Ketobacter sp. MCCC 1A13808: one gene and its partners. The protein of the gene in region 1 interacts with the protein of each later gene in a pairwise test. Links are inferred from orthologs where the notes say so. Each region holds a gene or a part of one and is shown in the gene's direction. Other genes may lie near its edges.

Region 1 (9,011 bases):
TATATTCTGGCCGTTAGAGGCATATCCAATAACGAGCCGATGTTTCAAGGGCACTTTCCGGGCAACCCTATATTTCCGGGCGTCCTGATTATCGAAGCCATGGCGCAGACGGCAGGTTTATTAGCTTTTAAAACCATGGGTAGCAAAGCTACGGAAAATAAAGCCTACGTGGTAGCCGGTGTGGATAATGCAAAATTTCGCCGGGTTGTCTTACCGGGTGACCAGTTAAAAATCAGGGCTACCATTAAAGGCCACAAGCGCACTATTTGGAAATTCCTGGCAGTGGCGATGGTGGATGATGTCGAAGTAGCCAGTGCTGAAATTACGTGTGCTGAAAAGGATTTATAGATTGATCCATCCTCAAGCAGTTGTCGACCCTAAAGCGAATCTGGCTTCAGATGTAGAAGTGGGTCCGTTTACCTATATAGGCCCCGGCGTGGAAATCGGCGCGGGTACCGTCGTGCATTCCCATGTGTGTATAAAGGGGCCGACAAAGATAGGTAAGCGAAACCGAATCTTTCAGTTCGCTTCGGTTGGGGAAGACTGCCAGGATAAAAAGTACAAGGGTGAACCCACTACCCTGGAAATCGGGGATGATAACCAGATCCGGGAAAGCTGCACCATTCACCGGGGTACCATTCAGGACGAAGGTATCACTCAGATCGGCAGCGGTAATCTTTTCATGGCGTATACCCATGTGGCCCACGATTGCCGAATCGGAGACAATAATATTTTTGCCAATAACGCCTCTGTTGCCGGGCACGTCCATGTTGCACACGATGTGATTTTGGCTGGTTTTGCCGGCGTGCATCAATTCTGTCGTATCGGGGCCTACAGTATGCTGGGTTTAGGCACGCTAACGGGCAAAGATGTGCCCGCTTTCGTCATGGCCATCGGTAATCCTGCCAAACCGTCCGGTATGAATTTTGAGGGTATGCGGCGACGCGGGTTTCCGAAAGAATCGATACGGGTTCTGCGTGAAGCCTATAAAACCGTGTACATGCGCGGGCAACGGCTGGAACAGGCGATATTGCAGCTCGAAGCCTTGCCCCATGACGACCTCCTGCAGTTATTTATCGAATCCATCAAGTCATCCGAACGTGGCATAGTCCGCTAAAACTGGGGGCTGATGTGTCCGACCTTAATTCCGAAGCGAGACAACCATCGGCTCCGAAGTCGTTGACCATCGGTATTGTTGCTGGGGAAATGTCGGGTGATTTGCTGGGAGCAGGGCTTATAGCGGTACTGAAACAAAAATTCCCCGGCGTGCGTTTTGTGGGTATCGGCGGTCCCGCGATGATTGCAGCTGGCTGCGAAAGCTGGTTTTCCATGGAACGGTTGAGTGTCATGGGTATCTTTGCAGTATTGGGGCGATTGCGAGAGCTGCTTGATATCCGCAAGACCTTGAAGCGGCGTTTTCTGGAGCAGCCTATCGATCTGTTTATCGGTATTGATTCCCCGGATTTTAATTTGCCATTGGCGGGCTATCTGAAGCGACAGGGCGTTCATACGGTACACTACGTGAGTCCGACGGTGTGGGCATGGCGTCAGAAAAGAGTGATTAAAATCCGTCGTGATATTGACCTTATGTTGACTTTGCTGCCCTTCGAAGAAGATTTCTATAAGCAATATTCAGTCCCCTGTAAATTCGTCGGTCATCCCTTTGCGACCGCGATTGATCCGCAAATTGATCACCAAAAAGCAAAACGCTTTTGGGGTTACAACCAGAGCGAAAAAGTCATAGCCGTATTGCCAGGTAGCCGTGGCGGGGAGCTTAAATTTATGGCGCCCCTGTTTCTGGAAACCATGAGCATCATTAAGAAGATGGAACCGGATATAAAATTTATCGTGCCGCTGTCCTCAGCACAGCGCCGCGAACAATTCGAAACGGTGCTCAATCATTACGGTGAAGATATGCCCGTTCAACTGGTGGATGGTCATGCCCGCGAAGTGTTGGCAGGCAGTGATTTTGTATTGGCAACATCCGGCACGATTACCCTGGAGGCGATGTTGTTGAAGTGCCCGATGATAGTGGCTTATCGTTGGGGCGTGATCACTCACGCGCTCTTTTCGCCACTGGTTAAAACGAAGTTCATTGCGTTGCCGAATTTGTTAGCCCAGGAAGAAATCGTTCCTGAGTTTCTGCAAGACGAAGCGACACCGGAAGCCTTGGCAAAAGCACTGTTTCAGTTAATGTACGATCATTCCCGTTGCGATCAGATGCGCCGCCGTTTTACCCAGATTCATGAACAGCTTAATACTAACGCCAACGAGAAAGCCGCTGAGGCCATCGCCGAGCTAATTCAAGAGCAGGCCGGTTAGCAAGTAATTAACCAATTAAACAGCTGCGTTTTCGGCGTACAGTAACAGGGGACAACGATGCAATCTGAATTGAGTTTTTACGATGGACAACTGATTGCCGGAGTGGACGAGGTCGGCAGGGGGCCTTTAGCGGGCGCGGTAGTCGCAGCGGCGGTGATATTGGATCCGGCCAGACCGATTGCCGGTTTAACCGATTCCAAAAAGCTCACTGAAAAAAAACGCAATACCTTATTTGATATTATCATGGAGCAGTCGTTGGCCTGGGCGATCGGTCGTGCCGAAGTCGATGAAATCGACCAGCTTAATATTCTCCATGCCAGTATGTTAGCGATGAGCAGGGCGGTAGAGCAGCTGACGCCCCAGGCCGAATTCGCCTTGGTCGATGGTAATCGATGTCCGGCGTTGGCGTGTCCCTCCCGAGCCATCATAAAAGGGGATCTGACGGAGCCTTGTATCAGTGCGGCCTCCATCATTGCAAAAGTAACCCGCGATCGTGAAATGGGCGAGCTTGATAAACGATATCCCGGCTATGGCCTGGCTCAGCATAAAGGGTATCCCACCAAGGTTCATCTGACTGCACTACAGGAATTGGGACCGTCCGAGATACATCGCCGGAGCTTCGGACCGGTAGCAGCACTATTAGGTTAAGAATATGAGTTCTTCATTTGTACATCTTCGTGTTCATACAGAATTTTCTTTGGTTGATGGCCTGGTTCGCATAAAGCCCATGGCGAAAGCCGCTTCGGCCATGAATATGCCTGCTATTGCCATGACTGATTTCTGTAATCTGTTTGCGTTGGTGAAGTTTCAGCGCGCAACCACCGGGGCGGGGATCAAACCTATTTTTGGTGCAGATATACTCATTGAATCCGCCCATAGTGAAGACCCGCCCAGCCAAATTGTAGTGCTGGCGAGAAACATGCAGGGTTACCGTAATCTGACCGAATTGGTGTCGGAAGCTTATCTGCACGGTCAGAAGCTGGATAAAGCGATCATTTCAAGGGAGTACCTGAAGCAGAAAACCGAGGGTTTGATTTGCCTGTCCGGTGGCAAGCAGGCTGAGATAGGTCGCGCTTTATTATCAGGCAAAGCAGACAAAGCAAATGACTTGGTTCAGGAATACATGGGCCTGTTCCCTGACAGTTTTTATCTTGAGTTACAGCGTACCCAGCGTCAGGACGACGAAACTTATCTACACCTTGCAGTAGATCTGGCTGCACAAAATGATTGCCCTGTAGTGGCTACCAACGATGTGCGCTTCATTAATAAAGAAGACTATGAGGCCCATGAAGTCCGGGTGTGTATCTATGAAGGCTGGACATTAGAGGATACCAGTCGCGAGCAACGTTACAGCGAAGAGCAATATCTTAAAGCGCCGGAAGCCATGTGCGAACTGTTTGCCGATATTCCCGAAGCCATCGAAAATACGCTGGAAATCGCCAAGCGCTGTAGTTTCGAGATTCCCCTTGGTACCTACTATCTACCGGATTATCCAGTGCCGCAAGGCATGACTCTGGATGAATTCATGATAGACGAATCCAGAAAAGGCCTGGAAGAGCGGTTGGCATTTTTGTTTGATCCGGCTGCGCCGGATTTTGCCGAAATTCGCAAGCCTTACGATGAACGTTTGCAGATCGAGTTGGATGTCATACTGCAAATGGGGTTTCCCGGTTACTTTCTTATTGTTGCTGATTTTATTCAGTGGGCCAAAAATAATGGTGTACCGGTGGGCCCCGGACGTGGTTCCGGAGCCGGCTCCCTGGTCGCCTACGTTTTGAAAATCACCGATCTTGATCCCTTGGAATACGATTTGCTGTTTGAGCGATTCCTCAATCCGGAACGGGTATCCATGCCTGACTTTGATGTGGATTTTTGCATGGATGGACGCGACCGCGTTATTGAGTATGTGGCGGAGAAATACGGTCGCAATGCAGTAAGTCAGATTATTACTTTCGGAACCATGGCGGCGAAGGCGGTGGTGCGTGATGTGGGTAGGGTGCAAAGCCGTTCCTATGGCTTTGTGGACCGTATTGCCAAGTTAATCCCGTTTGAGGTGGGTATGACCCTGACCAAAGCGTTGGAGCAGGAGCCACAGCTGCAGGAATTATTCGACCGCGATGAAGACGTGCGTGAATTGCTGGAAATGGCGCTCAAGCTGGAAGGGGTAACCCGTAACGTGGGCAAACACGCGGGGGGAGTTGTCATTGCGCCTTCTGCCCTGACGGATTACGTTCCGCTGTATTGCGACGAGCAGGGTAATAATCTGGTAACGCAATTCGATAAGGATGATGTAGAGTCTGCGGGCTTGGTCAAGTTCGACTTTTTGGGGCTGCGTACCTTGACTATCGTCGATTGGGCTTTGAAAACCATTAATCCGATTCTGCAAAAACAAGGTAAACCGGAAGTGGATATTGCCCGTATTCCTCTTGATGATTCTACCTCGTTCGATCTGCTGCAAAAGGCTGAAACCACCGCCGTATTCCAGTTGGAATCACGGGGTATGAAAGATTTGATCAAGCGGCTTAAGCCTAACACATTCGAAGATATAGTTGCGTTGGTCGCGCTGTTCCGGCCGGGCCCGCTGGGCTCCGGTATGGTGGACGACTTTATTGCCCGTAAACACGGCAGGCAAAAAGTGGATTACCCGCATCCGGATTTGCAGCCGATTCTTGATACCACCTATGGAACCATTTTGTATCAGGAACAGGTTATGTTGATTCCGCAGGTGCTAGCGGATTTCACTCTTGGTGGTGCCGACCTGTTGCGCCGCGCAATGGGTAAGAAAAAAGCCGATGTAATGGCTCAACAGCGGGCCGTGTTTGTAGACGGTTGTGCTAGAAACGGCATTGATGAAAAGTTATCAACCGATATCTTCGACACCATGGAGGAATTTGCGAAGTACGGTTTTAACAAATCCCACTCGGCTGCCTATGCATTGGTATCCTATCAGACAGCCTGGTTGAAAGCGCATTATCCCAGCGGCTTTATGGCTGCGGTCTTGTCTGCGGATATGCACAACACCGATAAAGTGGTGACGTTGATTGATGAGTGCCGGCGCATGCAAATTACCATTGTCACACCGGACGTCAACGTCAGCCAATATAAATTTACGGTAAACGAACGCAGTGAAATTGTGTATGGCTTGGGTGCGATAAAAGGTTTGGGCGAAGGTCCTATCGACGCTATCCTGGAAGGCCGCGAAGCTGACAAACCGTATAAGAATCTATTCGAGTTCTGCCGTCGCGTGGATTTGAAAAAACTCAACCGGCGCGCCATGGAAGCGTTAATACGTGCGGGGGCACTGGACAAGCTTGGCCCTGACCGTGCCACGTTGATGGCCAATTTGCAGGAAGCCACCCGTTACGCCGAACAGGAAAACAACAACCAGGCCATCGGTATTATGGATATGTTCGGTTCCATCGACGATGAGTCGGCCCCGGAACCTGAATGGATAAAGGCCAAGCCCTGGAGCGATGACGAACGCCTGAACGGTGAAAAAGACACTTTGGGTCTCTATCTCACCGGTCATCCTATTGACCAATATCTGGATGAAATTTCGCATTTCGTAACCTGCCGTATTGCCGACGTCAAACCCGGTAATACCCGCGAGTCCCGTTCTATCGTCTCGGGTTTGATTATTGCGATGCGGGTCATGAAAAGTAAACGCGGTGACAAGATGGCGTTTCTGACGCTGGACGACAAAAGTGGCCGGCTGGAGGTTTCCATTTTTTCAGACACCTATGAAGAGTATAAGGATCAGCTGATTAAGGACGCTATTTTGGTGGTGGAAGGGGACGTCAGCATCGACGAATACTCCGGAGGCTTGAAAATGGTAACGCGGAAGGTGTTCAGCATCGCCCAAGCCCGTGAAAACTATGCACGCCTGATCAGTCTGGATATTGATCACTCGGTGCTGTCTAATGATTTTAGCCGTCAACTGCAACAGGCGCTGGAGCCCTACCGGGAAGGTGGCTGCCGGGTGCGGGTGCAGTATTCCAGACAAGGTGCCAATGGTCGCTTGTATTTAGGGGACGACTGGCGGATTTCGCCGAAGGCGGAATTGATTAAACAATTAGAGCAGCTTTGTGGAGAGCGCTCCCTTAAAGTGCTGTATCGATAATGACAGAATCCGGCTTCGCGGCAAAATATGAGCATAAATAACATTTTGCCACAAATTCGGGGTATGGCGGATCGATCATCTAGTCGACAGCTTTAGCTGCTTACTTTAAGGTAGAGGCAGCTCCATTCTCCTCAAAATAACAACGTAACAGGATCAGTAAACTATGAATCCTAACTATTTGGATTTCGAGCAACCCATTGCTGAATTGGAATCCAAGATTGATGAATTGCGTAATCTTGGCAAAGGCTCAGACCTCAATATCAACGATGAGGTAAAACTGTTAAAAGAAAAGAGCCTGTCGCTGACGGAAAGTATCTTTTCGGAATTAACTTCATGGCAAATTGCCCAATTGGCGCGGCATCCCCAGCGTCCTTACACGTTCGATCACATAAAACGGATTTTCAGTGACTTTGATGAGCTGCACGGGGATCGTACCTTTGCAGACGACAAAGCAATTGTTGGTGGTGTGGCCCGCCTGGACGGAAAGCCGGTGATGATTATCGGCCATCAAAAGGGCCGCGATATCAAAGAAAAAGTGCTGCGCAATTTCGGTATGCCGCAACCGGACGGCTACCGCAAAGCCATGCGATTGATGCAAATGGCAGAACGATTCAAAATGCCGGTACTCACCTTTATTGATACCCCGGGTGCATACCCGGGTATCGAAGCAGAAGAGCGTGGCCAAAGCGAGGCCATTGCACGCAATTTGGCAGTGATGGCCAGCTTGCGTACTCCTATTATCGCTACCGTAATTGGAGAGGGCGGCTCCGGCGGTGCGTTGGCTATTGGTGTGTGTGACCATTTACAAATGTTGCAATACAGCACCTATGCCGTTATTTCACCGGAAGGCTGTGCCTCCATTCTCTGGAAGAGTGCTGAATATGCCTCTGATGCTGCCGAAGCCATGGGATTGACTGCCGAGCGTCTGCATGAACTCGGGTTGGTGGATCAGGTGATACCGGAGCCGTTGGGCGGTGGACACCGAAATTACGACGTGGTTGCTGATGCAATGAAGGCCGCACTCATCGAAAATCTGGAGCGGTTGTCTTCCAAAGACGAAGAAACCCTGATGTCAGAGCGCTATCAACGTTTAATGAGCTACGGTTTCAGCGGGTAACCCTATCTAGTGGAATTACTGATCTATCCGGTGCTGGGAATTGTTGCCGGATTGGCCGCCGGTTTGCTTGGCGTGGGTGGCGGCCTGATCATTGTGCCGGTGCTGATTTACGCATTTACTTCGCAAGGGTTCTCACCGGAAGTGTTGACACACATGGCGGTGGGGACGGCGCTGGCCACGATGATCGTGACTTCCTCCGGATCCGCTTATCAACACCATAGAAATGGCGCCGTTGTCTGGTCGGTATTTCTGTGGTTTGCGGTAGGCTTATCGGCAGGCGCGCTGCTTGGTGCTAAATTGGCGGATTTGCTGCATGGTCGCATCCTTCAAATATTACTTGGATGCTTCGCAATTCTACTGGCCTTGCAAATGGCGGCGGGTAAGAAAGCAAAACCCTCTCGTGCTTTGCCGGGGAAGCCGGGTCTGGTTTTGGCAGGGGGCATAATCGGTTCTATTTCTGCAATCTTCGGTATCGGCGGCGGCTCACTCAGTGTGCCTTTTTTCTCCTGGTGTAATATGAAGATGCAACAGGCAGTGGCAACCTCCGCTGCCGGTGGGCTGCCTATAGCGGTGGCCGGCTCTGCCGGGTTTATCTATACCGGCTGGAACGAAGCTGGTTTACCACCACACAGTGTGGGCTATATCTACATTCCTGCGTTGATCGGTATCGCCATTACCAGTGTGGTATTCTCCCAAATTGGAGCCCATTGGGCACACAGACTTCCTGCGGCGACCCTCAAGAAAATATTTGCTGCCCTTTTGGTTGTAGTAGGTATCAAGTTGGTCATTGGATAGCGAATCCGGCTTTCATCCCCCCCGCGGTTAGGGTAATGTCACGCTTTTGCAATAAACACGTAATAGCCTGCGCCGAGCTTCTAAAGGACCCTAATTATGACTCGCTTCCTTCTTCCCGTATTGTTAGCTTTTTTTCTGGTGGCTTGTGCGAACCACAAGGTTCAGGATCTGTATGACGGAGCGGATGAGCACGCAGCGTTGATTCAATCCGATGACACGGTGTTGATAAAATATATTGATAATACTCCGGTGGCGGATGGTTTTATCGGTCAAAAGATTCGCTATCAGGTGGGCGCTGGACAGCATACGCTCATTGCGGAATATTCCGATATATTTGATATTTCAGACGACGACTTTGACAAAGTGGTGTCACGTCCGGCAAAAATCACGTTCAACGCAGAGCCGGGTAAAGAGTACTTTATCGGTAATCAACCCCAGAAAACCTTGCAAGAAGCCAAAGACTTTGCTGAAAATCCAGAATTTTTGGTGACGGAAATAGGTAGTAACAAGGCCATTGAAGCGAAGGTGGAGCTGAGTCGTCCACGTACCTTTATGACAACACTCAGATCGGCCGCTGCACCTGTCTACGAATTCGAATCTGATCAGGTAAACACCTCTGCAACCCGTAACGTTGCGACGGGTGCAGCGGATAGTGCC
Region 2 (7,781 bases), on another replicon or contig:
AATGCTGATGCCGGCCATTTTGGCGGCTAACGCTAAGTCCAGCTGCGCTCCGATATCAACTTCTTCAAAGAAGGGTTGATATGCGTAATCAATTAACGTAACGCCGTAACGCTTCGGCGATTTGAAGATCTGGGCGATTGCAATAAGCTTCGGCACATACTCTCTTGTTTCTTTCGGCAGATCCAATGCCCAAAAGTCAGTCGGTTTTCCCTGGGCTTTATTCTTTCGCATGGCTTTGCGCACCGTACCGCCTCCGGAGTTATAGGACGCCAGAGCCAACATCCAGTCACCATCAAACTGTTTGTTCAGTGCTTGCAGGTAATTCATTGCAGCATCGGTGGCAGCCACAATGTCACGGCGGCCTTCGTACCACCAGGTTTGGTGTAAGCCGTAAGCGCGCCCGGTACCGGGAATAAATTGCCAGATGCCGGCTGCACGTCCGTGTGAATAGGCAAATGGATCGAATGCACTTTCAACGACGGGAAGCAGGGCAAGTTCACTGGGGATGCCGCGTTTGATGGATTGCTCCAGAATGTAATAGAGATAGGGCTCAGCCCGTACCGTCACACGATCAAGATAACTTTGGTTTTTTGCATACCAATCGCGCTGGACTTTGATTCTTGGGTTGTCCTGCTGCAGATTCAAAATGGTGTTTTTGCGATACACGCTCCAGATTGAGGGTACGCCTTCCAGCGCCGGATCCTGGTCCGAACCCAGCGGCAATGCAGAAAGGGGAGAAGGTATGGAGAATTCTGGGCCCAGATATCCGGTATAGTCGAATTCTTCTACGCCATCCGGGGTAGAGCGATCTATAACAAGCTCGCTTTCAGGCGTGTACTGCGTGGCTTGTTGATCACTTTGCAATGCGGTGGAGCAACCCACTATATGTAGACAAAATAATAATGAAGACAAAGCAGACCACGACGTCCAGGGATTAATGACAGAACTCAACACTACGGTTCCTACCTACTGCTGTAATACTATGAAATACATCGTTTCCTGACCACAGCTCCGATGTTCCTGTTTAATAAATGAACAGATGTCGGAGCTAGAAGGAATCTTTCCATGCCCGAAGTTTAGCAAAAGAATCGGTGGCGTCAGCAGGGCGGCTACCACTATTTTTAATTAATGCGTTGATGACACTGTCTTCGTTTACTCGCAAGAATGGGTTAACGCGCTTTTCCAGTCCGATAGTAGAGGGCAGGCTGGGTAAATTTTGATCTCTCAGAGAGGCAACGTTTTCCCGGCGCGTTGTAATATCAGCGTTGCCTGGTTCTACCGCTTGTGCAAATTGCAGGTTTGCGGTGGTGTATTCATGAGTACAGCAGACCAGAGTTTGGTCTGGGAGCGCCAGAAATTGCTTGAGCGACTGCCACATTTGGCCCGGTGTGCCTTCAAAAAGGCGTCCGCATCCTGAGGAAAATAAGGTATCGCCGCAAAATAAAAGCGGCCCTAACGGCGTTTGTTCTGCAAAATAGGCAATGTGGCCAAGAGTGTGGCCGGGCACATCCAAGACCGTCATTGATATGTCCCAATCCAGGTCAACTCTTTGATCGGCGCTGAGAGGGACGGTGATGCCGGGGATGGTTTCCTGTTGAGGCCCCCAGACGGGCAGCCCCGGATACTCTTTGGTCAGCGTTTCAATGCCAGAAACATGGTCCCAATGGTGATGGGTGACCAATATGCCACACAAAGCGAGTTTGTTTTTATTTAGGTAGCTCTGAACGGGCTCGGCTTGGCCAGGGTCAACGACGTAGGCACGCGTTGCATCGTGAATACACCAAATATAATTATCAACATAGGCGGGGATCGGGTGTAAGGTCAACATGGAATAATTCCCTATAAATCCTCAAAATCATTTCAAACATCTGGTAATCTTAAAGGTCTTAATTGCACTACTTTAAACCTTGAGCAGCGCTAATGTAAGCCCAGCATGGGACTTATGGCCTGCCAAACACGCCGCATTACGGTGCACGGGCATTTCATTATTATGAGCTTACCCAGACTTTTTAAGCCCTTTCAGCAGATTCATGGCAGCTTTGTGCACCAACTATTGAATAAGTGGTTTAAGTCCGAACTGGGAAAAGAAATCCTGCAACAGGAGAAAGCGTTGCTGGAAAGACTTTTGCCTTCCATGTTTGGCTACAATCTGGTTCAGACCGGATTTGGTGAGCCTCATTGGTTGGCCGAAAGCAGCACCATTCATAATAAAATATATTTGTGCGAACAACCGCAGTATTCCGGTTATTACCGTTGCGTTTGTAGCCATCTGGATGAACTCGCGCTGGCGACAGAAAGTGTAGATGTGGCAATTCTTCACCATAGCCTTGATTTCGCAAGCGCACCGCACCGGGTGCTGCGGGAGATGTCCAGAGTGGTGATACCCGGCGGAAAAATCGTGATCGTTGGATTCAACCCGTGGAGTTTATGGGGTGTTTTCAGATTTGTTCAAATGCACTCGATACGTATGCCCTGGAGTGGCAATTTCATTAGCGCTTATCGTCTTTCAGACTGGTTAAAATTGTTAGACTTTCATGTAGAAGGGTACGAAAGTACCGCTTATGGCCTTCCTACTGCGAACGACCGAACCCGAAAATTATTCAATTGGATTTCCTATTTGGGGCAGCGAGTGTGGCGTCAGCGGGGCGGTGTGTACGTCCTGGTAGCAACCAAACAGGTATCCACTCTGACGCCGATTAAACCACGATTCAGCTCGGTCACCGATTCTCTGGTGCATATTCCGATAGCCGGTATCGCAAAACCGTCCATTCGCAATCACTGGAACAAAACAAATAAACGGGAAACATGATGGATGAAGTAGAAATTTTTACCGATGGCGCCTGTAAAGGCAATCCGGGGCCGGGGGGTTGGGGGGCTTTGCTGCGTCATAACGGTCATGAAAAAACATTGAAAGGAGCCGAAGCGGATACCACCAATAATCGTATGGAACTTACTGCGGCATTAGAAGCTCTACGTAGCCTGAAGCGCCCTTGTAAGGTGGATCTGACTACCGATTCCCAGTACGTCAGAAAAGGTATCACGGAGTGGATTCACGGCTGGAAGAAAAAAGGCTGGAAAAATGCCAGTAAACAACCGGTGAAAAACGCAGACCTGTGGAAGGAGCTGGACGCAATCAGCCAGCAACATGAAGTGCAATGGCACTGGGTGAAAGGCCATAGTGGACATCGTGAAAATGAACTGGTAGATCAATTGGCCAACGATGCAATCACAGAAATGATGAGGTAGTAATCACTGATGCGACAGATTGTATTGGATACGGAAACAACCGGTCTTGAACCCGCGGAAGGGCACCGGGTCATTGAAATCGGTTGTGTTGAACTTTTGAATCGCCGTCTTACCGGCAACAATTTTCACCGGTATCTGCAGCCGGACAGAGAAATAGACGACGGCGCTATAGAAGTGCACGGCATCACCAATGAGTTTCTGGCGGATAAGCCCCGTTTTCATCAAATCGCCCAGGAGTTTCTGCGCTACATCGAAGGCGCCGAACTCGTCATTCACAATGCGGCGTTTGATGTGGGCTTCCTGAATCATGAGTTCGGGTTAATGCAAGGCACCATCGGGGCTGTCGCCGACTATTGCCAGGTGCTGGATACGCTCAAAATGGCACGCAAGCTGCACCCTGGTCAGCGCAATAGCCTGGATGCTCTCTGTAAGCGCTACGAAATTGACAACTCTCACCGGGAGCTGCACGGCGCACTGCTGGATGCCGAAATTTTAGCTGACGTTTACCTCATGATGACCGGTGGACAGACCAATCTAAGCCTGGCAACCGGTGATGAGGGCGACGAGGGCGGTATTACGGGGGCTACGATAAAGCCAATGCCTGCGAATCGTGCTCCGCTGAAGGTGATCCGTGCATCGGCTGATGAACTTGTAGAGCATGAAGCCCGCCTCAAGGGGATCGACAAAGAGAGTGACGGTAACTGTATATGGCTAAAGCTGTCCTGAGAGTCCCCGCTAGAAGCAAAAGCAGATGGCTGCTGTGGAATGGGCTTTTAGTGCCCACAAACCGGGTTATTGGAATTTAAAAGAACCAATTAAACAATGAGTTATCGACTTTGTTTAGAGCTATACTGAGACACAGCGGCTAAACCTAAGACTTTTCTGGTCCTGCCTTCTTGAAGTAAATCAGAAAAAAGAATCTATACTTAGTCGAAACCATTGATAAACATTCTTAGGTTAGGTTTGTCACATTCCTATGTGATTGATTTTTACCCGATTAAAAGAAAATACGGTGTCAGCATGTTAACGATTGAAGGTTCGGCCTCATTAAATCTGGTCAAGGAACAACTGGATGAATCGCTTTCTATCGCGGAGTCCAATCTGGAACAGTTTGTGGAAGAACCCGATAATGACGGTCGTCTGAAAACCGCTATTGAGCAGTTCGCACAGATAAAAGGCGTGTTCAGGCTGATTAATTTGCCTGGCGCATCCATGCTGTCCGAGGAGCTGGAGCTGCTCGGTCATAAAATTCTGGCACGAACCAGCGATTCAAATAATGAAAAGCTGCTTGCGGGCATCAGTAACGCCATCATGGTGTTAATGCATTATTTGGAATACGTGGAAGTTAAAAAGCAGGCTTTACCGGTGTTGTTGGTACCCACCATAAATGAAATACGCTTCTTTCTCAGCAAGCCCCTGGTGACAGAAAGTATCTTTTTTGACTTGGGTGAAAACCCCGAAAGACCCCCGAAAGAACAGGCTGCAGAGGCCGATATCGAACAGCTTTTACAAATTGGCCGTCGGCTGCGCCATATGTATCAAGTGGGGCTGCTCGGAATTTTGCGCAATGAGAGCGTGTCTGCGAATGCCAAGCTGATGAGCAGAGCGTTAGTCCGTATTGATAACTTATCCGGTACTAAGCCATTATCAAAATTATGGTGGTTAACACTGGCTGTGCTGGAAGCGGTGGGAAATGATCTGGTTCAATTGAACGTAGCGCGCAAATCCCTGTTGGGTATGGTGGATCGCCAGATTAAATTGGTTGTTACTATGGGTGAAAGTGCTCTCAACAAGGAGCCGTCAAAAGCGACTGTGCAGGAGTGTGTTTATATTGCTTCCCTGGCAGGTCCGAACGGTGAATATCTTAAACAGGTGGCCGATCTGTTTAAGCTGGATACCGGTGGCCTGACGGATCAAAATCTACGGCATGAAATTGAAATTCTGCGCGGGCCGGGCGGGTCGGTGATTCGTTCTGTAGCGCAAGCGCTGGCCGAAGAACTGAACCACATTAAGGACTCTCTCGATCTGGGTGCACGTGGCGCATCCGGTGACCAGGAGAGCTTCGAAGCAACGGCGGATTCCATGCGCAAAGTGGCAAACACGCTGGTTATGTTGAGCTTGAGTAAAGCGGCAGGCATCTTCAAAGAAAAATCCGATGTGGTTCGCAACTGGTCAAGCGATGATATTGACCCGGAATCGGATGAATTTAACAAAGTGGCCGATGCTCTATTGTATGTAGAAAACAGTATCGCCACGCTCTCTCCGCGCCGCGGGCCAGACAGCAGCATAGCGTCCAATACAGCTGAAGATGCCATTAACGATGGCATTTCGGTTACCCAATTGGATGATGCGCGCACGGTTGTGGTGGGCGAAGCACGTGCAGGCTTATCCCTGGCAAAACGCGCAATCACTTCTTTTATGGATTCCAGCTGGGATGGGATGCACCTGAATAATGTGCCTACGACTCTCAAATCCGTCTGGGGTGGTTTGGTATTCCTGCAGCTGCATCGTGCTGCCGCGGTGGTGTCGGCCTGTGAATCGTTTATTGATAAGAAACTGATTAAAGACGGTTCGCTCACTCCAACCTATCAGCTTATGGAAACGCTGGCGGATGCGGTGTCCAGTATTGATTACTACCTCGAAGGAATGGAAGATAACAAACCTATCGGGGACGGCATACTTGAGGTTGCCGAAGAAAGCATGCGCGAGCTTGGATTTCCGGTCGCTGCTTAACAGGAAAGGTTATTGATGGATTTTATTCCCGGCGTTTTTGCGCCCGAAGTGCAGGATGGGGAAAGTCTCTGGTTTGCGTTTTATCAGGGGCGGATACTTATGCTCCAGGATCAGCATGGCCTGGTTATTCCGCAAATAGATCGTTTTTCCTTTTTGGGCATCCCACACAAGGGAACCCATTATCTAGGTCAGATGCAGGGCATGCACTGCTTTACCACTGAACTGGAAAGTGACAGCGAGCTTCCCCACCCATTCAGCCTGCATGAGCTTCGTCGCTTATCAATGATGGTCGATACGGAGTGGTTTATGGTAGCGGGCCGGGCACGGCAAATTGTTGAATGGGATGCCAATCATCAGTTTTGTGGCCGTTGCGGTACTCAAACCGTTCATCATGAAGTGGATCGCGCTAAGCTTTGCCCCCAGTGTGGTCATACGCAATACCCGAGAATTTCTCCCTGCATTATCGTTCTGGTCACAAAGGGTGAGGACATTTTGCTGGCCCGATCTGCGAGCTTTCCACCGGGCCTGTTTTCTACCCTGGCCGGGTTTGTCGAGGCGGGTGAGACTCTGGAAATGACAGTGCACCGTGAGATTAAAGAAGAAGTTGGTATTACAGTTAAAAACCTAAAATATAAAGGCAGTCAGCCGTGGCCGTTCCCCCACTCGTTGATGGTCGGGTTTCATGCAGAATATGCCGGGGGCAGCTTCGTTTTTGAAGACGAGGAAATCGAAGAAGCTGCGTGGTGGCCTGTGACCAGCCTACCTATGATTCCGCCGGTTGGCTCCATTGCGCGCTCATTAATAGACACCTATGTAAAAGAATTCAGGGGTGAAAGTTAATGCAATGGATTACGGCCCCGTTTGCGATTATCAGCGTTTTGGCGCTGGTCGCTTCGTTATTTATGTTGCTGAACAAAGAGTGGATTGTAGGCTGGGTTAAAGGCTCAATAGGCATGGTGCTATTGCTTATTGCCGTCATTATGGGTTTAACAGCGCTCAACGTGAATGGCTATCAACCGGTTCGTGACGAGATCACGGTCGCCACCATTAGCTTTGATAAAGTGGAACGTCAATTATACAAAGCGAATATTGTTATTGCTTCCAGTGGCTCAGAAATCCCTTTCGAAATTCACGGCGATCTCTGGCAGATCGATGCCCGGGTAATAAAGTGGAAAGGCCTTTTGGCCAGTTTAGGCGGTAAACCCGGCTATAAGCTTGATCGCATTCAGGGTCGCTATTACACCCTAGAGGATGAGCGTAGTAAGCCGCGTAGCGTTTATGCCCTGAGTAATCCAGATATCGGTTTCGATCTTTGGTCCTCAATTGATTCGTTGTCCCGGCATATTCAGTGGTTTGATGCCGAGTACGGCAGCGGGACCTTCCTTCCTATGGCGGATGGTGCTCTCTTTACCGTCCAGCTTACCCCCGACGGCCTGATAGCCCGTCCAGAGAACGATCGCGCCAACATCGCCATCAAAGAGTGGGAATAGACACCCCTTTGCGGTATCTTAATGCCTCGCGCGCCGGGGCTTGTCATTTGCGATCCGCGCAGCTTTAAAATTTCCAAGAGGTTTATACGTTGATAGAATTCCTGACTAACTACGGTCTGTTTCTGGCCAAAGCCTTAACGGTCGTTATCGCCATCATATTGGTCATTTCTGTAGCCGCCGCCAGTGCCCAGTCCCGCCAACGCAGAGACCACAAAGGTGAGATTCAGGTTACCGTGCTGAATGAATTTTTTGAAGATCTGCAGGACGCGATCCGTCATTCTGTGCTTAGTAAAGACCAATTGAAAGAGCTGG
Region 3 (4,616 bases), on another replicon or contig:
TACAAGCACAGAACAGTCCCAATCATCTCCGGCAAATGCTCTTTTGTGGGTGTTGGTAGCAATCCTGGTCGCTGCAGCCGTGGTGGGCAATGCCTATTTTGATGATCAACCGCTCTTGTACAGAGTTATTGGTGTGGTTGTCCTGGGTTGTCTGGCCGCATTGGTGGCTTCTTTCACGGTCAGGGGGCGGGCATTTATAACTCTGCTTCAGGACGCAAGGTCCGAAGTCAGGCGTGTTGTTTGGCCAACTAAGCAAGAAACAGCACAAACAACCGGCATAGTCGTTGTCGTTGTTGCTTTGATGGCTGTGCTGCTTTGGTTGCTTGACATGGCGCTGGGGTCAATTATTTCCGGAATTATCGGCTAATAACAAGAGGTTGCAGATGGCAAAGCGTTGGTACGTGGTACACGCCTACTCAGGCTTTGAAAAGCACGTGAAACGATCTCTTGGAGAGCGAATTAAGCTGGAAGAGATGGAAGACCATTTTGGGGAGATCCTCGTTCCCACAGAAGAAGTGGTTGAAATGCGGGGTGGTCAAAAACGCAAAAGTGAGCGCAAATTTTTCCCTGGCTATGTGTTAGTGCAAATGGAGATGAATGACGCTTCTTGGCATTTGGTTAAAGATTGCCCTAAAGTGATGGGCTTTATCGGCGGTACAGCGGATAAGCCAGCACCGATCTCCGATCGAGAAGCTGCAGCGATATTGCAGCGAGTGGAAGACGGGGTTGAGAAGCCAAAGCCGAAGACTTTGTTCGAGCCGGGTGAAGTGGTTCGTGTGGTTGATGGTCCGTTCGCAGACTTTAACGGCGTTGTTGAAGAGGTGAATTATGAGAAGAGTCGCCTGCAAGTGGCTGTTCTGATTTTTGGTCGTTCTACACCAGTTGAACTTGAGTTCGGTCAGGTAGAAAAAGGTTAATAGAGATTCGACCCCTGCAGGCGTATGCGCTGTGGGGATTTTTACTTTGCACGGGGAGCTGTATTCCAGCGTTTGAACCCGAGGAGTAGCTGAAATGGCAAAGAAAATCCAAGCTTATATAAAGCTTCAGGTAAAAGCAGGCCAAGCAAACCCAAGTCCCCCAGTCGGACCTGCATTGGGCCAGCACGGCGTAAACATTATGGAGTTCTGTAAGGCGTTTAACGCCCAGACACAGCCTCCTGCGTTTGAGGCGGGAATGCCCATTCCGGTTATCATAACCGTCTATAGTGACCGTTCCTTTACCTTCATCACTAAAACACCCCCAGCGTCTGTGCTATTGCTGAAAAAGCTCGGTATCCCCAAAGGGAGCGGTGTGCCAAACAAGAATAAAGTTGGCAAAGTGACCCGTGCGCAATTAGAAGAAATTGCCACTATTAAGATGCCTGATTTGACTGCAGCCGATATGGATGCAGCTGTACGGACCATAGCGGGCTCTGCCCGTAGTATGGGTCTTGATGTGGAGGGTCTGTAAATGGCGAAGTTGACTAAGCGACAAAAAGTGATTCGTGAAAAAGTAGATGCAGCTAAAGCTTATGATGTAGTAGAGGCGGTCACTTTGCTGGCTGATCTGTCCACTGTTAAGTTCAAAGAGAGTATCGACGTTGCTGTAAACCTGGGCGTAGATCCACGAAAATCGGATCAGGTTGTCCGTGGGGCAAGCGTGCTTCCCAACGGAACTGGTAAGACAGTTCGGGTTGCGGTGTTCACTCAGGGGGCCAATGCCGAAGCGGCTAAAGCTGCGGGTGCCGACCTGGTTGGAATGGACGATTTAGCTGAAGAGATCCAGAAAGGTAACCTGGATTTCGACGTGGTAATTGCGTCACCGGATGCAATGCGAGTGGTTGGTAAGTTAGGGCAGATCCTGGGTCCCCGAGGCTTAATGCCTAATCCCAAAACCGGCACAGTTACACCGGATGTCGTAACTGCAGTGAATAATGCAAAGGCGGGTCAGGTTCGTTACAGAACAGACAAAGCAGGTATTATCCACTGTTCAGTTGGGCAGGTAGGTTTCGAACCAACTGCGATCAAGCAAAATATTGAAGCGCTGATGTCAGACTTGAAAAAAGCCAAGCCTGCCAGTGCAAAAGGTACCTATATCAAAAAGATCACTTTGTCCTCCACGATGGGGCCTGGTGTGTCAATCGATCAAGGCAGCCTGGAAATATAAGTGAAAAAGACTTTGAGCTCTTGCGGCTATTTGTTGTTAGTCGCAAGGCGCGTTAAAGACCGTAGGTGCGTAAAAGCGAACGATTGCTTGTACGCTTAAAAATGCCTGCGCAAACGCGGTGGTTCAAGATTCAGTATTGCTGAGTCGGGCACCGCAACCTCAATCATTTCATTGGTTGGGGAAACGAAACTTAGCAAGTAAAGAGAGGTGTTCAGTGGCACTAAGACTAGAAGACAAAAAGGCAATTGTTGCCGAAGTCAACGACGTCGCGTCCGGTGCTCTGTCCGCTGTAATTGCTGACTATCGGGGTTTGTCTGTTTCCCAAATGACTGAATTACGGAAACAGGCCCGCGAACAAGGTGTGTATCTGCGAGTGGTTCGAAACACTCTGGCGCGCATCGCGGTTGAAGGCACTGAATTTGAGTGCCTGAAGGAAACTCTGGTCGGCCCGACTATTTTGGCATTGTCTATGGAAGACCCCGGTGCAGCCGCCCGGATGATCAAAGACTACGCCAAAGATAACGACAAGTTGGAAGTGAAAGCCCTGGCAATAGGTGGCGTTTTATATGGCGCTAACGAAATTGACAGATTGGCTAAACTCCCGACACGCGATCAAGCACTCGGCATGCTCGCGAGCGTACTGCAAGCACCTGTTACTAAGCTTGCTCGTTCGCTCAACGATGTTCCTGGCAAAATCGCACGTGTAGTCGCAGCGGTCAAAGACCAAAAAGCAGCTTAATATTGAATCTATTTAAATTGAATTGAAAAGTTCAGGAGTAAAATCATGGCTCTGTCCAACGAAGATATTTTAAACGCAATTGCTGAAATGAGTGTAATGGATTTGGTTGAACTGGTTTCAGCCATCGAAGAAAAATTTGGTGTGTCAGCGGCAGCTCCCGTCGCTGTAGCTGCTGCCGGCGGTGAAGTTGCTGCTGCTGCGGAAGAGCAAACCGAGTTTGACGTTATCCTGGAATCTTTTGGCGAGAACAAAGTAGCGGTTATCAAAGCAGTTCGCGGTGTAACTGGTCTTGGTCTGAAAGAAGCTAAAGAAATGGTTGAAGGTGCCCCTAAAGCAGTTAAAGAAGGCGCATCTAAAGACGAAGCAGAAAAAATCAAGAAAGACCTGGAAGACGCTGGCGCTAAAGTCGCACTTAAGTAACAGCTTGGCGAATCTGCGTTATTCAACGCAATTTGCTGACGGGCTGGTGGCAAAAGGCCACCGGCCTTTTGACGTTTAATTGCAAGCGTCAAAAAACAACGATTTTACTTTAGTGGTTAAGGCGCAGGTTCTTTGCCTCTAAAGAGAATAGAAAATCAGCGCGGTAGTAGCGTCATAAGTATGCACAGCGACTGATGTTCTATTCATAGTAAACCCCGTCAGGGACATAACGCGAAGGTAAAACTTCGATTAAGCAAGATTTACAAATCTTGCAGAGTGACAAGCTGAGGAACTCAGATGGCATATTCTTTCACCGAAAAGAAAAGAATCCGCAAGGACTTCGGTAAACTCACTGACGCGATGGAAGTGCCGTATTTATTGGCAATCCAATTGGATTCTTATCGAAAATTTCTTCAACTCGATAACAAGTCAGATGAGCGTATCGACGAGGGCCTGCAAGCGGCCTTCAAATCCGTATTTCCCATAGCGAGCTATTCCGGGAATGCGGCTCTGGAATACGTTGATTATTCTTTAGGTACCCCGGTTTTTGATGTTCAAGAATGTCAGATGCGCGGCGCCACCTATTCGGCACCGCTGCGCGTGAAGATTCGCCTGATCATTTATGACAAGGAATCTTCAAACAAGGCCATCAAGGATATTAAAGAGCAAGAAGTTTACATGGGCGAAATTCCGCTAATGACGGAGAATGGTACCTTCGTTATTAATGGTACTGAACGGGTAATCGTTTCCCAGTTACACCGTTCGCCTGGCGTGTTCTTTGATCATGACCGTGGCAAAACACATTCTTCCGGCAAGCTTTTGTACTCTGCACGAATTATTCCCTATCGTGGCTCCTGGCTGGATTTTGAATTCGATCCGAAGGATTTGGTTTTCGTCCGGATTGACCGTCGCCGCAAGTTGCCCGCTACTATTCTTTTGCGCGCTCTCGGTTATGAAAACGAAGAAATGCTGGATATGTTCTTCGACACCAATACGGTTATTCTGGAAGGCGGTGAGTTCAAACTCAAGTTGATTCCAGAGCGGCTTCGTGGTGAAACCGCCATGTTCGATATTAAGGCCGGCGATGAGGTTGTGGTTGAAGAGGGGCGGCGCGTAACTGCACGGCATATCAGGCAGCTTGAAGGCGCCAATATTGAATGGCTGGCGGTTCCGAATGCGTATTTGGAAGGCCGGGTTATTGCAAAAAACATCGTTGATAAATCGACGGGTGAATTGATTTGCGAGTGCAATGCAGAGATTACAACCCCTCTACTCGAAGCTATTGCTGAAGCGGGCGTTACTGATTTTGAAA
Region 4 (7,999 bases), on another replicon or contig:
TCTTTTTGAACCAGGCGCCCGGTGGGGGTTGTTGGCGTGTGTTGGTTTGTTGCTGGGCGGATGTTTTGGATACGATCCGACGGGGCCGGTGCCGGAGGCAAAGAAGAGTCAGATGACGCCCCTGTGGAGTGACGCTGACGTAGACCGGGTGGTCTCCGTTAGTTATGAAAGTGCAGCACCGATACATCAAATTGACGATGCCAGCTTGCCTGAACAGTGTCGGACGGTTAAATTTCTGCGTTTTAAAACCCGCACCAGCAGCCACAATGCAGCTGAGGCCGACGCTGCGGTGTTACTGGTTCCCGGGGTGTTGGAGGGGGCCAATGCGTTTGAGTATATTGGGCGCCAGCTGGTATATATGGCGAAAACCCAGCGCAACAAAGACATCGAAATTTGGGCGATGGACCGCCGCTCAAATTGCCTTGAGGATTTAACCGGATTTCAGGCTGCCGAACACGCAGCAACAGCGGGTGAAGCCGAAGATTTAATTCTCGGGTATTACTATGAAGGTCTGGAAGTGAACGGTAAAAGATTCCCGGGCTTTCTGAAAAGCAAAGACATGCCCTTTTTACTTGAATTCGGAATGCAGCAAAGCACCGAAGATATGTACGCCATACTCCAACAAATGATCCCTGACCCCGCGCTCAGCAAGCAAAAAGTGTTTGTAGGCGGACATTCCTTGGGTGGCGCGCATAGCTCGATGTTCCTGGCTTGGGATCTGGATGGAGACCCCACCACCACGCAGGATCAGGGAGCCAACCTGGTCGCCGGGGCTATCGGTTTTGATACTTCAATCGGCTCGGTTTTGGACGGTTTACCGGGAATGTCGAGTACGGTCGCTATGGTGGACGTCGCCTCCATTGAAAAACAGGCTGTCGCTGAAAGCATTGCAGAAGGGGAAACAGATGACGATGCCGCTTACAAACGAATGATTGGCTGGATGCGTAACGGCATATTACCCAAGAACGTGGATATTCCTTTGCTCTTCAGCGCCGAAGCCATTGCGTTACCGGAGGCTGTGGGCATCCTTGCTTCAAAAGGGCCTGACCAGGAAAGCACGATCATTGCGCGGGTGCCCAAGTCCCCGGTGATCAGTAATTTGTTCCGCTTTTTTCATACGCGCAATGGCCCTAATTACACCTTTGGCCCCCATATCGAACAATTTCGTTATACCAACGAAGCAATGGTGGGCTTGATGTTTGACGACCACTTTTCCATATTGGCATTTCTGCAAACCAGTTTGGGTCATTTGCATGGTGGTGCGGTGGTCCCCAAATCACCGCTGATCAGTTTTGCCCGCAATCTGCCGGTATTAAAAGATATTGTGAACATGGCATCCGGGCCATTGCAGCAGCATATTGCGGCGGATGCCGGACCGGATTTCAAGCATCTCGGTCAGGGCCCATTATACAGTTGGGCCAAAATGGATGAGATCGGGTCGCCGGACGATTTGGTTTACACAGATGAAACAGGTGAATATGAGTACACCCGTGTGGAAGAAGAAATGGTCCGGTTGGAAGATTTTGCCCGTGCCCTGTACATCGGGCCTACCAATCTGACTGAATGGTATTTCCCTCTGCGAATTTTGATTGATGCCTCCGCGGGCGGCACCGGTTATGCCCCGGAGTACGGTATTAATACTCTAAATCCCGACAGCTTTCGTAAGATCCCCACGCTGTTACTGCTGGCCAAGGGTGGCTTGTCGGAAGCATTTGCCCAGTCCAATAGCGATAATCGTTTATTGGAAGTGGTGTGGCTGGAAGGGCAAGCGCATTTGGACCCGATGTTCGCCACTGCAAACTTGCCGCAGCTGCATGACAACCAGGTTGAAAATAACCTGTTGGATTTTATATTCAGTAATACCCGATAACGAGGTTGCGTGAAGCCGGATGCTGGATAGGGAAGGCGCTTTTCTAGCGCCTTTCGATTTTTCGCAAAGCCGTACCGGAGCCACGCAAACTCTCTTTGAATTCGGTGCCGCCCGGTAAAACGATTTCAAGCTCGTCGCCTTTTTTCAGGCCGTCCCATTGCCGTAAGTCCAAATCTACCGAGACGATGAGCTCGTCTTTATAAATCCTACCCTGCATGACCCGATAGTATTTATCTACTTCGATGGCGACGTCTATAAAGGGAAAATTAGGGGATTTCAGATGATTATTTAACTCCGGTAGCTGTTCAGCTTTAATCGGAATATCGAGTTTACCCCAGACCGGTTCGGTGGGGTGTTTGGCCATATAAATGTGCAGTCGATATTTGGGGGTGACGGCAATCGGTTCGCCTTTGACAATGGCGTTGGTCCAGCTGTCTCCGGCCAGGGACAAACCGCTAAAGACCAGGTTGCTGAGTAGTAAAACCGTGCTGAACATAATGACATTCAGAATACGGGGTGTTTGGGTGCCGTGATTGCCTTTCATACTTCGTTTCAACTTTCCTTCGCCGGATCGGTATCTACTTTCACTTAATCATAGACCATAACGGCAAAATACTTTTTCCTTCAATCGCTTGCCTTGAAATACAACACAAAATGAGGAATAATCGGCCCCCTCATTTTGGCAGTAGTAAGAATGAGATCGTAATGGTGGCTCTATTGGTCCCCCCGCAACGATAACTTGTGAACCCCGCCAGGCCCGGAAGGGAGCAACGGTAGCAAGCGACTCGTGTGCCGGGGTGCGGCTGATAGAGTCGCCTCTCTAACTTCCTTTGTATTTCTCCTGCATTCGCAATTCTTTTTTAATTCATTGGTTTATCAATAGAGGCCAGCGTATTAAACTGGATTCTCAGTTCGTTCCTCCATCACAGATTAGAATTAAAAATTCATGAGTTATCAGGTTCTTGCACGCAAGTGGCGTCCCAAGTCTTTCCGTGAAATGGTGGGGCAGGAGCACGTGCTTAAAGCATTGATCAATGCCCTTGACCATGGCCGTTTACATCATGCCTATCTGTTTACGGGCACCCGTGGGGTGGGTAAGACCACCATTGCACGCATATTGGCAAAATCCCTGAATTGTGAAACCGGTATCAGTTCTGAACCTTGCGGCTTGTGCAGTGCATGCCAGGAAATCAATGACGGCCGTTTTGTGGATCTGATTGAAGTGGACGCGGCTTCACGAACCAAGGTCGAAGACACTCGTGAATTGTTGGAAAATGTTCAGTACGCGCCAACCCGAGGCCGCTTCAAAGTTTATTTAATTGATGAAGTTCATATGTTATCGGGGCACAGTTTTAATGCATTGCTGAAAACACTGGAAGAACCGCCACCCCACGTTAAGTTCCTGTTGGCAACCACCGATCCGCAAAAGCTGCCGATCACCATTCTTTCCCGTTGCTTGCAGTTCAGTCTCAAAGCCATGACCCCTGAGCGCATCGTCGGTCACCTGAAGAAAGTGCTCGAAGCCGAATTGGTTGAATTTGAAGACCCCGCTCTATGGCAGTTAGGGCGGGCCGCTGACGGCAGTATGCGGGACGCTCTCAGTCTGACCGATCAGGCTATCGCATTCGGTAACGGGAAAGTCATTGAACACGATGTGCGATCAATGCTGGGTAGCATTGATCGCGAATTTGTATTTACTCTGATCGATGGTCTGGCGGAACACAGTGCAGAAATGCTGATGTCAACGGTCATCCACATGGCCGAGCAAAGCCCGGATTACGCCGGAGTGCTGGCCGAATTGATCAGCATGTTGCATCGCCTGGCGGTAGCTCAGCTTGCTCCCGATGCGGTTGATGATAGTGACGGCGACCGTGAGCGGGTGCTGGAATACGCGAAGCGCTTTGCCCCCGAGGAATTGCAGTTATATTATCAGACGGGGTTGCTGGGCCGGCGTGATCTGCCTTTGGCACCGGAGGCCCGCAGTGGCTTTGAAATGGCGTTGCTGCGCATGGTGTTATTCAAGCCTCAGGGTTTGATCTCAGCACCGGGTGCTCACTCAGGGGCGTCCGGCCAGGGAGCAACTCCCCCGGGAAAGCCCCTTAGCCCTGTTACGGCAGGGCAGCCCGGCGAGATTCCGGCCCGCCCGTCGGGCAATGCCAACGACCATCTTTCGAAAATGAAACAAGTGCTGGGAAGCGCCGAGCCTTCACCTGAGGTAGCCAAAAAGGGACCCACCGTGACGCCGGTGGCAACCAAACCGCGGCAGCCGGTGCCGCGAAAAGAAGATGGAGTCAAAAATCCGGATTTCAGGAATGCGCAAGCGGGTGCACCTCCTCAACCGGATACCGCGAGTCAGGGTGCAGATCGCAGTGCTCCTGAAGGTAAAGCTAGCGATAATAACAAGCCCCAGGCGGACCCAGTTGCAGAGCCCAAGCCTAAGATCAAGACCAACGTTATCCGGCTGGGTGACGAATGGGCGGATATGACGGGCCTGTTGGAGTTGGCCGGCCCGGTGCGAAATTTTGCCCGCAATTGCACTTTGGAGGAGCGAGGCGAACAGCGTTGGGTATTGGCTATCAGCCCGCGGTTTGAAGCGCTCTATAAGGAGGAAAACCGGGAGTTGCTTGAAACGGCGATATCGGAAAACCAGGGCAAACCGATTACACTGGACATCCTGGTTCAGGAGCCAACTAAGCCAACCCCCGACCAGTTGCTGGCGCAATATAAACAGGCACGAAAAAATGAAGCGATCGAGCTAATGCAGGCTGATCCTTTCGTACAAGCATTACAATCCAGCTTCGGTGCAACTTTAGATGTGAATTCGGTGATACCACTGGACGATTAGCGAAGCCCTCGGGCGATAAGATAGGTAAGAGCATGAAAGGACAATTAGGTGATTTAATGAAGCAGGCGCAGGAAATGCAGGAGCGCATGCAAAAAATGCAGGAAGAATTGGCAAATACCGAAGTGACCGGTGAATCCGGTGCAGGCATGGTGAAAGTGCTAATGACCGGGCGCCATGACGTGCGTCGGGTACAAATTGACGACAGCCTGCTGAGTGAGGATAAAGAGGTGCTTGAAGATTTGCTGGCGGCTGCGGTGAACGATGCGGTACGCAGGGTTGAGCAGAATAATAAAGATAAAATGGGCGGCCTCGCGTCGGGTATTAATTTGCCGCCCGGCTTTAAACTGCCTTTTTGACAGCTGAACCATGAGCTTTAGCCCGTTAACCAGCCGCTTGATTGAGGCTCTCACCTGCCTGCCCGGCGTTGGACCTAAATCCGCTCAGAGAATGGCGCTCCATTTGCTGGATCGCGATCGAAATGGCGGTGAAAAGCTGGCGCAAACGCTGCAATTGGCGATGGATAACATCGGTCGTTGTCAGCGTTGCCGCAATTTCTCGGAGAGTGAGGTATGCCAGACCTGTACTCAAACCAGTCGTGATGCCAGTCTGTTGTGCGTGGTAGAGACCCCCGCGGATGTGATCGCGTTGGATCAATCCGGTGGTTTCCGCGGTTACTATTTTCTTCTGTTGGGGCACCTGTCGCCGATCGATGGCATTGGCCCGGAAGAGATCGGTGCTCCGTTGCTGGATCAACGCCTGGCGGAAGGCGAAGTGAAAGAAATGGTGATTGCCACTGGCACAACAGTGGAAGGCGAAGCCACTGCGCATTACCTTTCTGAAATGGCGCGCAGGCATGGAGTGGTCGCCTCACGAATCGCGCACGGTGTGCCAATGGGGGGTGATCTGGAATACGTCGATAGCAATACCCTCAGTCTTGCGCTAAAGGGCAGGAAACGACTGGAGTAACGCCGGTATGAATACCATTTATACGGTGGCTGCAATTACCTGGTTTGCCGGCATCACTGCGTATGTCGGGGGATTGCTGGCCCGCTATGAACGTACTCCCGAAACAGAAATAAAAGACAAGGTCATACACGGTGTGGTCGCATTTGGCGGTGGCACGTTGATTTCCGCCGTAGCTTACGCCCTGCTGCCGTCCGGTATTCAAAACCTTTCGGTACTAAATTTGAGCCTGATTTTTCTGGCCGGCAGCGCCGTATTCTGCTTTTTGGATCAATTTCTGACAAAGCGGGGTGGTGCGGTCTCCCAGTTTCTGGCGATGTTAATGGATTTTATACCGGAGGCCATGGCGCTGGGCGCTGTGTTTGCAAGTAACAGCGCGTTAGGCATGCTGTTGGCGGGCTTTATTGCTATCCAGAATTTTCCTGAGGGATTTAATGCTTACCGGGAGATGGTGCAAAACAAGGTGAGTGCCAAGACCGTGCTGCGGCTGCTCTTTTTCGCTTCGCTATTGGGCCCGGTTGCCGCCGTCATTGGCCATGTGTTTTTGCGCGAGCAGGCGGAACTCACTGCGGGGATTATGACCTTTGCCAGTGGCGGAATACTGTACCTTATCTTTCAGGACATAGCGCCGCAATCAGCGATGAGAGGACATTGGAGCCCCCCTTTTGGTGCGGTGTTGGGTTTTCTACTGGGTGTGATCGGGCATATGCTGGTGCATGGCTGATCCGGTGGTGAAAGGCTCGTCCCGCAAAACCACGTGACGTGAATAAACGAAAATTGCGAACCAAGCAAGCGCTTGGTATATTCGAGCCTCATCCACTTCCGGGCTCAGGGAATCGCCATGTCTTCGTACCCAGTCTATTTTGGGGAAACTCAGCAACTCATCCGCCACTCGGTGAAAAAATTCGTCGAGCAGGAAATCAATCCCCACGTAGAGCAATGGGAGGAGGCTGGCGAATTGCCGCGTACCTTGTACCGCAAAGCAGGCCAAGCGGGCATATTGGGTATCGGTTATCCCGAGCAATACGGTGGCACGGGGCTGGATGTGTTCAGTAAAATTGCGGCCTCAGAGGAAATAATGGCGTGTGGCGCTGGCGGTGTTGCGGCCGGTCTGGGGTCTATCGATATCGGATTGCCACCGGTTGTCAACTGGGGCAGTGACGAGTTAAAGCGTCGTGTAGTTGCACCCGTGATTGCTGGAGAGAAAATTCAATGTCTGGCAATAACCGAGCCCAGCGGCGGTTCAGATGTAGCCAATCTCAAAACACGCGCGGTCAAAGACGGGGACTACTATCGGGTTACCGGCTCCAAAACGTTCATTACCAGTGGCGTCAACGCCGATTATTACACCGTAGCGGTGCGTACGGGTGAGCCGGGTTATGGTGGCATCAGTTTGCTACTGATCGAGAAAGGCACTCCCGGATTTAGCGTAGGCAGGAAGCTAAAAAAAATGGGCTGGTGGGCGAGCGATACTGCCGAACTTTTTTTTGAAGATTGTGCGGTGCCTAAATCGAATCTTATCGGTCAGGAAAATGCCGGTTTCTATGTGATCATGACGAATTTCCAGATGGAGCGCCTGAATCTGGCGATTATGGCAAATTGCACCTCGCAACTGGCTCTGGACGCGTGTCTGGGTTACGTCAAGGAACGCAAGGCGTTTGGCAAGCCATTGTCCGGTTTTCAGACACTGCGGCATAAACTGGCAGAGGTCGCTACCCAGCTGGAAGCGTCAAGGGAGTTCACCTATCGGGTTGCAGCCAGAATCGCGGCGGGTGACTCGGTTATTAAAGAAGTATCGATGGCGAAAAACTTTGCTACCAGTGTAAGCGACCGCGCAACCTACGACGCTGTTCAGGTATTTGGTGGTATGGGCTACATGCGTGAGACGCTCGTGGAGCGACTGTATCGCGATAATCGCATTCTTGCCATTGGCGGCGGTACCTTCGAAATCATGAACGAAGTCATAGCCAAGCAGTTGGGTTTATAGTCATTCGCGGCTATGCCCTATATAATGCACAGTTTTTGACACTCCAAAAGCCTGAAGGCTGAGATATTCTTACTTGTGAATGTACAGTGGATCGATAGTCACACTCTGGTGTTGAAGCTTTGCGAGCAGCTTCAGGGCCAATCCCGCCTGGCAGTGGACACCGAATTTGTCCGCACCAACACTTACTTTTCCCAACCTGGATTGATCCAGGTCGCCACCGATTCGACTATTTATTTAATCGATCCTACTGGCTTGAGGCGGGCTGATATTGCCCCTTTGGGTGACCGCCTATTTGCAGCCGATGTGCAATTGCTAATGCACAGCGCAGGGGAGG

The links.
Region 2: the proteins of dnaE (region 1) and dnaQ interact in binary tests that used the Escherichia coli proteins (3 or more experiments, as listed by UniProt). The link is inferred for Ketobacter sp. MCCC 1A13808 from one-to-one orthologs.
Region 3: the proteins of dnaE (region 1) and rplL interact in binary tests that used the Escherichia coli proteins (3 or more experiments, as listed by UniProt). The link is inferred for Ketobacter sp. MCCC 1A13808 from one-to-one orthologs.
Region 4: the proteins of dnaE (region 1) and dnaX interact in binary tests that used the Escherichia coli proteins (3 or more experiments, as listed by UniProt). The link is inferred for Ketobacter sp. MCCC 1A13808 from one-to-one orthologs.

Annotation. Positions count from the first base shown.
Region 1 is NZ_VRKW01000005.1:38,247-47,257, forward strand. What follows is about bases 2,636-6,642. They hold dnaE (DNA polymerase III subunit alpha), read left to right. Parts: upstream 2,636-2,974; coding sequence 2,975-6,442; downstream 6,443-6,642. Other genes in these bases: rnhB (ribonuclease HII), read left to right, coding at 2,636-2,970; FT643_RS11405 (acetyl-CoA carboxylase carboxyltransferase subunit alpha), read left to right, coding at 6,606-6,642. Also shown: 3-hydroxyacyl-ACP dehydratase FabZ, read left to right, coding at 1-348; lpxA (acyl-ACP--UDP-N-acetylglucosamine O-acyltransferase), read left to right, coding at 350-1,117; lpxB (lipid-A-disaccharide synthase), read left to right, coding at 1,132-2,322; more of rnhB, read left to right, coding at 2,380-2,635; more of FT643_RS11405, read left to right, coding at 6,643-7,559; FT643_RS11410 (sulfite exporter TauE/SafE family protein), read left to right, coding at 7,569-8,354; FT643_RS11415 (DUF2057 family protein), read left to right, coding at 8,451-9,011. UniProt on the Escherichia coli protein: DNA polymerase III is a complex, multichain enzyme responsible for most of the replicative synthesis in bacteria. This DNA polymerase also exhibits 3' to 5' exonuclease activity. The alpha chain is the DNA polymerase catalytic subunit.
Region 2 is NZ_VRKW01000004.1:39,561-47,341, reverse strand. What follows is about bases 2,337-5,113. They hold dnaQ (DNA polymerase III subunit epsilon), read left to right. Parts: upstream 2,337-3,255; coding sequence 3,256-3,972; downstream 3,973-5,113. Other genes in these bases: FT643_RS09755 (hypothetical protein), read left to right, coding at 4,267-5,113; rnhA (ribonuclease HI), read left to right, coding at 2,806-3,246; FT643_RS09770 (methyltransferase domain-containing protein), read left to right, coding at 2,337-2,809. Outside these bases: FT643_RS09780 (LysM peptidoglycan-binding domain-containing protein), read right to left, coding at 1-951; gloB (hydroxyacylglutathione hydrolase), read right to left, coding at 1,049-1,828; more of FT643_RS09770, read left to right, coding at 1,943-2,336; more of FT643_RS09755, read left to right, coding at 5,114-5,979; nudC (NAD(+) diphosphatase), read left to right, coding at 5,995-6,819; FT643_RS09745 (hypothetical protein), read left to right, coding at 6,819-7,469; protease SohB, read left to right, coding at 7,562-7,781. UniProt on the Escherichia coli protein: DNA polymerase III is a complex, multichain enzyme responsible for most of the replicative synthesis in bacteria. The epsilon subunit contain the editing function and is a proofreading 3'-5' exonuclease.
Region 3 is NZ_VRKW01000025.1:414-5,029, forward strand. What follows is about bases 1,649-4,616. They hold rplL (50S ribosomal protein L7/L12), read left to right. Parts: upstream 1,649-2,929; coding sequence 2,930-3,304; downstream 3,305-4,616. Other genes in these bases: rplA (50S ribosomal protein L1), read left to right, coding at 1,649-2,145; rplJ (50S ribosomal protein L10), read left to right, coding at 2,360-2,884; rpoB (DNA-directed RNA polymerase subunit beta), read left to right, coding at 3,602-4,616. In the rest of the region: preprotein translocase subunit SecE, read left to right, coding at 1-367; transcription termination/antitermination protein NusG, read left to right, coding at 384-917; rplK (50S ribosomal protein L11), read left to right, coding at 1,012-1,449; more of rplA, read left to right, coding at 1,450-1,648. UniProt on the Escherichia coli protein: The binding site for several of the GTPase factors involved in protein synthesis (IF-2, EF-Tu, EF-G and RF3). Is thus essential for accurate translation.
Region 4 is NZ_VRKW01000001.1:165,235-173,233, reverse strand. What follows is about bases 2,271-5,265. They hold dnaX (DNA polymerase III subunit gamma/tau), read left to right. Parts: upstream 2,271-2,816; coding sequence 2,817-4,715; downstream 4,716-5,265. Other genes in these bases: recR (recombination mediator RecR), read left to right, coding at 5,082-5,265; FT643_RS00775 (YbaB/EbfC family nucleoid-associated protein), read left to right, coding at 4,748-5,071; FT643_RS00790 (hypothetical protein), read right to left, coding at 2,271-2,414. In the rest of the region: FT643_RS00795 (hypothetical protein), read left to right, coding at 1-1,870; more of FT643_RS00790, read right to left, coding at 1,914-2,270; more of recR, read left to right, coding at 5,266-5,681; FT643_RS00765 (ZIP family metal transporter), read left to right, coding at 5,689-6,402; FT643_RS00760 (acyl-CoA dehydrogenase family protein), read left to right, coding at 6,520-7,665; FT643_RS00755 (ribonuclease D), read left to right, coding at 7,741-7,999. UniProt on the Escherichia coli protein: Part of the beta sliding clamp loading complex, which hydrolyzes ATP to load the beta clamp onto primed DNA to form the DNA replication pre-initiation complex.